2 regions of the Erwinia sp. LJJL01 genome follow, and region 2 is predicted to be linked to the other one. Evidence: predicted binding sites of a transcription regulator. Region 2 holds the regulator's gene; the other holds the start of a gene.
The links. The regulator PurR, encoded in region 2, represses purine synthesis genes. The targets are predictions, from matches to a motif close to CANGCAAACGTTTGCNTG.
Positions count from the first base shown of each region.

Region 1: cvpA (colicin V production protein) is a predicted target of PurR. The motif match lies at 3,066-3,083, and genes of this name have one in related genera.

Region 1 is NZ_CP178576.1:353,934-359,077, reverse strand. Features, by position in the region: gene accD (acetyl-CoA carboxylase, carboxyltransferase subunit beta) at 1-796, shown strand, start outside; gene folC (bifunctional tetrahydrofolate synthase/dihydrofolate synthase) at 862-2,124, shown strand; gene dedD (cell division protein DedD) at 2,114-2,851, shown strand; gene cvpA (colicin V production protein) at 3,151-3,636, shown strand; gene purF (amidophosphoribosyltransferase) at 3,673-5,144, shown strand, end outside.
Region 2 is NZ_CP178576.1:4,445,502-4,450,645, reverse strand. Features, by position in the region: gene punC (purine nucleoside transporter PunC) at 1-673, opposite strand, end outside; gene punR (DNA-binding transcriptional activator PunR) at 786-1,703, shown strand; gene purR (HTH-type transcriptional repressor PurR) at 1,728-2,753, opposite strand; gene ACLI4M_RS21760 (YnhF family membrane protein) at 3,049-3,138, shown strand; gene ACLI4M_RS21755 (C40 family peptidase) at 3,181-4,029, opposite strand; gene ACLI4M_RS21750 (Grx4 family monothiol glutaredoxin) at 4,400-4,738, shown strand; gene rnt (ribonuclease T) at 4,820-5,144, opposite strand, start outside.

The DNA of each region.
Region 1 (5,144 bases), 660 kb from region 2:
TGCCGAGCTGGAGCGCAATCTCGAAGTCTGCCCGAAATGCGACCACCACATGCGTATGCATGGTCGCGACCGTCTGCACAGCGTGCTGGACGAAGGTTCAATGACTGAACTGGGCAGCGAGCTGGAACCCAAAGATCTGCTCAAGTTCAAAGATTCAAAAAAATACAAAGATCGCTTAGTCGCTGCTCAGAAAGAGACCGACGAAAAAGACGCGCTGATCGTAATGAAAGGCACCCTGCACGGGATGCCGGTTGTGGCTGCCGCGTTTGAGTTCTCCTTTATGGGCGGCTCAATGGGTTCTGTGGTCGGCGCGCGTTTTGTGCGTGCCGTTGAGCAGGCGCTGGAAGATGGTTGCCCGATGATCTGCTTCTCGGCCTCAGGCGGTGCGCGTATGCAGGAAGCGCTGATGTCGCTGATGCAGATGGCGAAAACCAGTGCAGCCCTGGCGAAGATGCAGGAGCGTGGTTTGCCCTATATCTCCGTGCTGACTGACCCGACCATGGGCGGGGTTTCTGCCAGCTTCGCGATGCTGGGCGACCTCAACATTGCTGAACCAAAAGCGCTGATCGGCTTTGCCGGCCCACGCGTGATTGAGCAGACCGTGCGTGAAAAACTGCCGCCGGGCTTCCAGCGCAGTGAGTTCCTGATCGAGAAGGGTGCGATCGACATGATCGTGCGCCGTCCGGTGATGCGCTTCAAGCTGGCCTGCTTGCTGGCTAAGTTCATGAATCTGCCTGCACCGCAGGAAGAAGAGATCGCTGAAGCCGCTGCTGTTCCACAGAGCCCCGAGGCCTGATCGATGATGAGAAAGGGACCACGGGTCCCTTTCACCAATGAACCGTAACTTTGTGAACGGGACACATGGATAATCTTCCTCAAGCCACGTCGCCTCTTGCCACGTGGCTTTATTATCTTGAGCATTTACACTCTCAGGCTATCGAACTTGGGCTGGATCGTGTCCAGCGCGTTGCCACCTCACTCGACCTGCTCAAACCTGCCCCCATGGTCTTCACCGTTGCCGGAACGAATGGCAAAGGCACCACCTGCCGAACCCTGGAAACTGTGCTGATGGCCGCAGGCTTTCGCGTGGGCGTATACAGCTCCCCGCACCTGGTGCGCTACACCGAACGCGTGCGCATTCAGGGGGCAGAACTGGCCGAGTCGGCACACACCGCTTCGTTTGCGGCAATTGAAGCCGGGCGTGGCGCAACCTCGTTAACCTATTTTGAATACGGCACCCTGTCGGCGCTGTGGCTGTTTAAGCAGGCGCAGCTGGACGTCGCGATCCTCGAAGTTGGCCTCGGCGGGCGCCTTGACGCCACCAACATCGTGGATGCTGATGTCGCCGTGATCACCAGTATTGCGCTGGATCATACCGACTGGCTGGGGCCGGACCGTGAAAGCATTGGTCGCGAAAAAGCGGGCGTGTTCCGCGGCGGCAAACCGGCCATTGTCGGTGAACCGGATATGCCGCATACCATTGCAGATGTGGCGACGGAGAAGGGCGCACTGCTGAGCCAGCGCGATCGTGACTGGTCATATCAGGCCAGCGCACAAGGCTGGTCTTTCCAGGATGCTCAGGGCCGCGTCGACCAGTTACCGCTGCCGCAGGTGCCGTTGCCCAATGCCGCCACCGCGCTGGCTGCGCTGCGTGCCTCCGGGCTGAAGGTCGATGAAACGGTGATCCGCACGCATCTGCATCAGGCCATTTTGCCGGGCCGTTTTCAGACGGTGGCAGAGTCACCGCGGGTGATCCTCGATGTGGCGCATAATCCCCATGCGGCGGCCTATCTGGCTGGCCGACTGGCAGAATTAGCGCACGTCGGGAAGGTCCATGCGGTGGTCGGTATGCTGCACGACAAAGATATTGCCGGTACGCTGGCCTGCCTCCGTCCCCAGGTTGATGCCTGGTACTGTGCGCCGCTTGACGGCCCGCGCGGTGCCAGCGCGGAGCAGCTGATGGCGTATCTGGAGGGCGCGCAGGCCTTCAGTTCGGTGACGGCGGCGTATCAGCAGGCGCTGCAGCAGGCAGCAGAACAGGATATTGTGCTGGTGTGTGGTTCATTCCACACCGTAGCGCAGGTCATGGAAACGATGGAAACGGAGAACGGCAGTGGCCAGTAAGTTTCAGAACCGTTTAGTCGGAACCATCATCATTGTCGCGCTGGGTGTGATCGTGCTGCCCGGCGTGCTCGATGGTAAGAAAAAACATTACAAAGAAGAGTTTGCCGCAATCCCGCTGGTGCCGAAACCGGAAGATCAGCAGGAAACGGATCTCGTACCGCCTGTCACGCAGTCGTTGCCTGCTCAGCCGCCGCAAGGCGCAGCGGCCACGGCACCAGGCAGCAGTGAAAATACCTCACAGGCGGACAGTGGTTCCACCGTGCCGCAGTCGCGCAATCAGCCGACTGTCGTTACGCCGCCGCCGGTGCAGCAGCAGCCGCCGAAAGTGGTGGAGAAACCGCTGGCGAAACCGAAGCCGGTAGAAAAACCAGTTGAGAAAGCGAAGCCGGTTGAGAAGCCGAAAGCGGTAGAAAAACCGGTCGAGAAGCCAGTTGAGAAAACGCAGCCGAAAGAAGAAGCACCGGCAGCGGAAGCCGCACCAGGCGGTCAGGCCTATGTTGTTCAGCTCGGCGCGCTGAAAAATGCCGCTAAGGTGAATGAGATTGTCGCCCAGCTACGTCTGTCGGGCTATCGCGCCTTTACCGTGCCTTCAACGCCGGTGCAGGGGCAGATCACCCGGATTTACGTCGGCCCGGATGCCTCCAAGGCGAAAATGCAGGCGTCAGTCAGCCAGCTGCAAAGCATCTCCGGCCTCGGCGGGGTGGTGAAGCCTTACAGCGCTAGATAGTGTTGTTAACCCGTGCGCAGCAATGGCACGGGCTATGATTGCGATAGCTTTTATCGTCTCACGCCCGGAACGGCAGCACTGTCGTTCCGGGCGTACTACGTGATGATACTGGCAAATCAAGGTATTGCGTTGCGGCGTGCTGACGGCCGAAATCGTGGCCCGTCTGTAGATTTTTTCCACGTCGGCGATTATTTAAATCGACGTGGGAAAACCCTACGCAAACGTTTTCTTTTTCTGTTAGAATTCGCCCCGAACGAGCTGGATGGCTGGATTCAGGGGCATTGTCACTGGAAGAGTTCATGGTCTGGATAGATTACGTCATTATTGCGGTTGTTGGTTTTTCGGCTCTTGTCAGCCTGATCCGTGGGTTTGTTCGGGAAGCTCTTTCTCTCGTCACCTGGGGTTGCGCATTTTTTGTCGCCAGTCATTACTACTCCTTCCTTGCCGTCTGGTTTACAGGATTTGAAGACGAACTGGTTCGAAATGGAATCGCCATTGCGGTGTTGTTTATTGCCACGCTGATTGTCGGGGCAATCGTCAACTATGTGATCGGGTCGCTGGTTGAAAAAACCGGCCTGTCGGGTACCGACAGAGTACTGGGAGTCTGTTTCGGGGCATTACGTGGTGTGCTGATTGTTTCAGCGATGCTGTTCTTCCTTGATACTTTCACCGGTTTTTCCAAAAGCCCGGACTGGCAGCAGTCTCAGCTTATTCCCCAGTTCAGTTACATCATCAGGTGGTTTTTTGATTACCTGAAAAGCACGTCGAGTTTTTTGCCCCAGTAATCGCACTGGGGTTGCGGCTTATGAGGAAATGTCACTATGTGCGGTATTGTCGGGATCGCCGGATTCATGCCGGTCAACCAGTCGATTTATGATGCGTTAACGGTGCTTCAGCACCGTGGGCAGGATGCCGCCGGCATCGTTACCATTGATGCATTGAATTGCTTCCGTCTGCGTAAAGCAAACGGCCTGGTCAGCGATGTATTTGAAGCCCGCCACATGCAGCGTATGCAGGGCAATATGGGTATTGGCCACGTGCGCTACCCAACGGCAGGAAGTTCCAGTGCTTCTGAAGCCCAGCCTTTCTATGTGAACTCCCCTTACGGTATTACCCTTGCCCACAACGGCAACCTGACCAACGCCCACGAGCTGCGCAAGGCGCTGTTCGAAAGTGGCCGCCGTCATGTGAATACCACGTCGGATTCCGAAATCCTGCTGAACATCTTTGCGCAGGAAGTGGACCGCTTTCAGCACTACCCGCTGGAAGCCGAAAACATCTTCTCCGCCATTGCTGCCGTTCACCAGAAGGTGCGCGGGGCTTATGCCTGTGTGGCGATGATCATTGGTCATGGCCTGGTGGCATTCCGTGACCCGAACGGCATCCGCCCGCTGGTTATCGGGAAACGCGGCATGGCCGACGGCCGCACCGAGTATATGGTCGCTTCCGAAAGCGTGGCGCTGGATACTTTAGGCTTTGAGTTCCTGCGCGATGTGGCACCTGGCGAAGCGGTGTACGTCACCGAAAAAGGTCAGCTGTTTACCCGCCAGTGCGCGGAGAACCCGAAATACAATCCGTGCCTGTTCGAGTATGTCTACTTTGCGCGCCCGGACTCTTTCCTTGATAAGATCTCCGTGTACAGCGCCCGCGTGCGCATGGGTACCAAGCTGGGGGCGAAAATCGCCCGCGAGTGGGAAGATCTCGACATCGATGTGGTTATCCCCATTCCGGAAACCTCCTGCGATATCGCGCTGGAGATGGCGCGTATTCTCGATAAGCCCTACCGTCAGGGTTTTGTGAAAAACCGCTACGTAGGCCGTACCTTTATCATGCCGGGCCAGCACCTGCGCCGCAGTGCGGTTCGCCGCAAGCTGAACGCTAACCGTGCTGAGTTCCGCGGTAAAAACGTGCTGCTGGTGGATGACTCCATCGTGCGCGGCACCACCTGTGAGCAGATCATCGAGATGGCGCGGGAAGCCGGGGCGAAAAAAGTTTACCTCGCCTCTGCGGCCCCGGAAATTCGCTTCCCGAACGTTTACGGTATCGATATGCCGAGCGCCACTGAGCTGATTGCTCACGGACGTGAAGTGGAAGAGATCCGCCAGCTGATTGGTGCTGATGCGCTGATCTTCCAGGATCTGAGCGACCTGATCGAAGCGGTGCGTGAAGAGAACCCCGATATTGCCCAGTTTGAATGCTCGGTATTTGACGGTATCTACGTTACCAAAGACGTCGATCAGCAATACCTGGAGTATCTGCAGTCGCTGCGTAATGACGATGCGAAGGCGATGCA
Region 2 (5,144 bases):
TCAGCCACGCAAAAAAACTCGCTGAACAGGCGGCATAAATCGCCACATTGCCGCTGTAAATGGGCGACTTCAGCAGAGTGAAGAAGCCCGGAGTGACGGTTTTAGGTGCGCGATGGTCGGTTACAGGGCGTGCAGGCAGGCGCAGGGTGGGGATGATCAAACCGATGCTAATCACCAGCAGCGCAACGAAGATCGATCGCCAGGAAAAGTGCTGCAGCAGCCACGCCCCCAGCAGCGGCGCCAGCGCGGGCGAAAGAGCAACCAGCGGCATGATAGTGGCAAAAACGCGATTGGCACGCGCTCCACTGTAGCGGTCTACCACCAGTGCCTGCCAGCTTACCGCCGCAGCACAGACGCCAACGGCCTGAACAAAGCGCATCGCCAGCAGCCATGGGGCAGAGTTCACCCACAGCATTGCCGCGCAGCCAATGGCAAACAGGCTCAGGCCCATCAGCAGCACGGGTTTACGGCCGATGCGATCGGAGAGTGGCCCCCAGATAAGCTGTGCGCAGGCGAAACCGGCGAGAAATATACTCAAGCTGGCGCTGATGGCACCCGCTTCACTGCCCAGGTCTTGCTGCATCACGCCAAATGCGGGCAGGTACATATCGGTAGCAAGGAAACCCAGCATGCTGAGCAGTGCCAGGTAAATCATAAAGCCTTTGGATCGCATTGTTTTAACTCTTATCAGACAAATTTTCACCGACGCAGTGTAATAGAGTGCCGACTGGCTTGTGAAACGCTAATATTCGTCAGGCGCATTGAAAAAAATTGAAGGCAAAGCTATGTGGTCTGAACATTCTCTGGAAGTTATTGATGCGGTTGCCAGAACCGGCAGTTTTACCGCTGCTGCGGCAGAACTGCATCGCGTGCCCTCTGCCGTCAGCTATACCGTACGTCAGATGGAGGAGTGGCTAGCCGTTAGCCTGTTTGAGCGGCGGCACCGCGACGTGGTGCTGACCGAAGCCGGGCGCGTATTCAGCGAAGAGGGCAGAGTTGTCATCAAAAAAATGCTCGCCACCCGTCGGCGCTGTCAACAGGTGGCTAACGGCTGGCGTGGGCAGATTAATATCGCGGTCGATCGTATTGTCCGTCCGGCGCGTACCCGGCAGCTGGTGGTGGATTTTTACCGCCACTTCCCGGATATGGAGCTGCATATTACGCCAGAGGTTTTCAACGGCGTTTGGGATGCGCTGGCGGACGGGCGCGTCGACGTGGCGATTGGCGCAACGCAGGCTATTCCTGTCGGCGGGCGTTTTGCTTTTCGCGATATGGGAAGTTTGAACTGGCGCTGTGTCGTGCTGGCCGGGCATCCGCTGCTTGGCCACAGCAGCCCGTTGAATGAAGAGTTGATACGCGAGTGGCCATCGCTGGTGCTGGAGGATACCTCCAGAGCCTTGCCAAAGCGCACTACCTGGACGCTGAATAACCAGCGGCGGCTGGTGGTGCCGGACTGGGATAGCGCGTTTGACTGCCTGCGCGCCGGATTATGCGTGGGTATGGTACCAGGGCACTTTGCTCAGCCGTGGCTGGAGCAGGGGGTGTTGTGCGAGCTGCCGCTTGCCGCCCCTTTTCCCGATAGCCCGTGCTGCCTGAGTTGGTCAGAGCAGAGCGTCTCCCCGGCGTTAAGCTGGCTGCTGGAACATCTGGGCAGTACCGAAACGCTTAACGCCGAGTGGCTAAGTGAAACCGTACCAGGGTGACGTTGCGCAACATCACCCTGAGGATTAACGACGGTAATCGCGGAATGGGCCATCGGCCACTGAACGGCGCTCAATCAGCGAAGGGTGCACCTCAATGGTCTGAGGCTCTTCACGCTTGCTGGTAATTCTGTCGAGCAGCATATCAAAGGCAGTTTCACCCAGACGCTCTTTTGGCTGGTGGACGGTGGTGAGCGCCGGCGTGAAGTAGCGCGCGTTGCGCACGTTGTCATAACCGATCACCGAAATATCCTGTGGCACACGCAGGCCCATCTCATCAGCGGCACAGATAGCCCCCATTGCCATGATATCGCCACCGCAGAAGATCGCCGTCGGGCGCTGCTTCTGTGACAAAATCTGCTGCATGGCGCGGTAGCCGGATTCCGGTTCGAAGTCACCCTGCACCAGCCACTCATCGCGCAGGCTGATGCCGGCTTCGTTAAGAGCCTTGATAAAGCCAGCATGGCGGCCGCCGCCGGTGTTGCGCTCCAGCTGCCCCGGGATCGCGCCAATATCACGATGCCCACGTTCAATCAGATAGCGCCCGGCAAGGTAGCCACCTTCGAAAGCGTTATCCAGTACGGTATCAGTGAAGTCGCCGCGCGATTCACCCCAGTCCATTACCACCATGGGGATATTACGATTGTCTTCCAGCATGGAAATCAGCTCATCGGGGTATTCTGAGCACATCACCAGCAGGCCATCAACGCGCTTTTGCGCCATCATCGACAGATAAGCCTGCTGCTTCTGGATGTCGTTGTGCGCATTGCCGAGGATCAGCGTATAACCTTTAGCAAAGCAACGGTTTTCAATGGCTTCGATAATCTCGGCAAAATAGGGGGCTTCGCTGGACGTTGCCAGCAGGCCAATAGTTTTGGTGTGGTTAACCTTCAGACTACGTGCAACGGCGCTGGGAGAATAGTGCAATTCTTTGATTGCCGTCCATACCGCTTCACGCGTCTCTTCAGCTACAAAGCGCGTTTTATTGATTACATGGGAAACGGTGGTGGTGGAAACACCGGCGCGCTTTGCCACATCCTTAATTGTTGCCATTAAACTCGTACTCCTGGCGTTATCGTAACACTCTGATAACTAATTGGTTAAACGTTTGCCTAAACACCGCCATTTCTGGCCGCCCAGAATAATGATGGATGCTGTCTCAAAGGGTCAGGATGGGGTTAAATCGTCCGTAGAGTGACATGCGGTGCTGAGTAAAATCACTTCCGTGCTTGTTGCGCAACGGAAAAGAGGAATTCTAGCAAGGCTGCGCAAAGAAAACGAGATTTTTACGGGCTACTGTGGGAAAATCTATTGGCTTACTTTAAACAGGGTTATTAAGGGGGGGGAAATGAATACCGATATGAAAATGACACTGCTGACGGTTGTGGGTTCACTGCTGATGATTATTGCGTTTAGCATCACGGCAGTAATGCACTAAGTTTCACCGGGAGGAGGTCGCTCCTCCCGTTCTCTTTAGCGTTTAACGAATGGTTTTCGGTGTCATCATGCGCCGGGCACCAATGTAGTGCTCCTGCCAGTAGTCTTCCGTCAGCGCGCTCACCTGGATATCTTTGCCGGTGCGTGGTGACTGGATAAATTTCCCACCGCCCAGATAGACGCCCACATGGTCGGCAGTGCCGCGACCATTAATGCGGAAAAATACCAAATCGCCTTTTTCCAACTCATCGCGTTTGATCGAGGCCGCGTCACGCAGGTGATACATTTCATTCGCGGTACGTGGGATCTTAAACTTCACTAAATCTTTATAGGCATACCAAACCAGCCCACTGCAGTCGAAGCCGGTTTTTGGCGAGGTTCCGCCCCACTGGTAGGGTTTCCCTAGCTGACCCATCAGTTTATTCATCGCTGTCTCACGAGCTTTCTGATAGCGCGCGCGGTGAGCTTTACTCAGCTTGAGCGGCGCATCGGTACTCTCTGCTACGCGCGATTCGAGTTTTTTATCTGCACGCTGGCGACCGTAGCGTTTTTTACCTTCGTTCTTAGCCAGCTTTTTAGCCGTGGTTTTGGTTTTTGCGACGTTAATCTTTTTTACCGGCTCAGCAGCGGGTTTCTTTTTCAGCTTAAGTTTTTGCGCAACGGTTGTACGCGTGGTTTTGGCTGGTTGTTTGCTCTTTTTGCTGAGGGGTTCTTTGACTTTTTTGGTTGAGGCGGCTTTAACCGGGCGGCGTTTACGCCGGTCATCCTTACTGGCAGCGCTGCTATCAACTTTATGTTGATTTGCATTAATAGGAGCATGTGGCGATGCGTGCGCCAGGTTCAAAAATAGCTGAGCAAAGGCCAGCAGAATGAGTGTGATGAGTGAACGCATTGTTCTCATTAACAGTTTGTGCGCTGCAAAACACTGCAACACAGCCAGAAAAAGTGATTTCTGCGCTAAAGCAGAAGGTTGGACCGATTCTAATCTAACTTCTTAACAAAAGGTAAGGTCTTTTTTGTTTCAATAATACAGATCAAGTAAACGCTTTGAAATTGAGCACAATCAGGTGGTTAAGTCAGCGGTTACTGCACTTTCGCGCATGACAGAGGGAGAATTGATGATAAGAAAATGTTATTTTGTCACCATCACCTGTTCCACGACAGCGCACAGGCTGACGCTGTTGCTGAAAATGTCATTTTCATCGCCTGGACAGAATCGCTACAATAACTAAACACGAAGTATCGTATTGAGGAAGGCATTTATGAGTACTGTTGAAAAAATTCAGCGCCAGATTGCAGAAAACCCGATCCTGCTGTATATGAAAGGCTCCCCGAAACTGCCAAGCTGCGGCTTCTCCGCGCAGGCTGTTCAGGCGCTTTCAGCCTGCGGCGAGCGTTTCGCCTATGTTGATATTCTGCTGAACCCGGACATCCGTGCTGAAATGCCGAAGTATGCCAACTGGCCGACCTTCCCACAGCTGTGGGTTGACGGTGAGCTGGTCGGCGGCTGCGATATCATCATTGAAATGTACCAGCGCGGCGAACTGCAGAGTCTGATTAAAGAAACTGCGGCAAAGTATCCGAGCGAAGCGTCTGAATAAGCGTTAAAGCTTGAGAGTGCACCCAAAATAAAAACCGGAGCCAAATGGCTCCGGTTTTTTTTTATCTTTCAATCAGCGCGTTTAAGCCTGCTGTTGATCATCGGCGCTGGCGGGCAACGGCCAGCCGCCCAGACGTTTCCAGCGATTAACCAGTTCACAGAACAGATCCGCGGTCTGCAGCGTGTCATACAGTGCGGAGTGTGCCTGGGTATTATCAAAAGCGATGCCGGCAGTGGTGCAGGCTTTAGCCAGAACGGTTTGCCCCAGCACCAGACCACTCAATGCCGCCGTATCAAAGGTGACAAACGGATGGAAAGGGTTGCGCTTCAGGCTGGCGCGCTCGGCGGCGGCGTTCATAAAGTTCAGGTCGAAAGTTGCGTTGTGTGCCACCATGATCGCCCGGTTA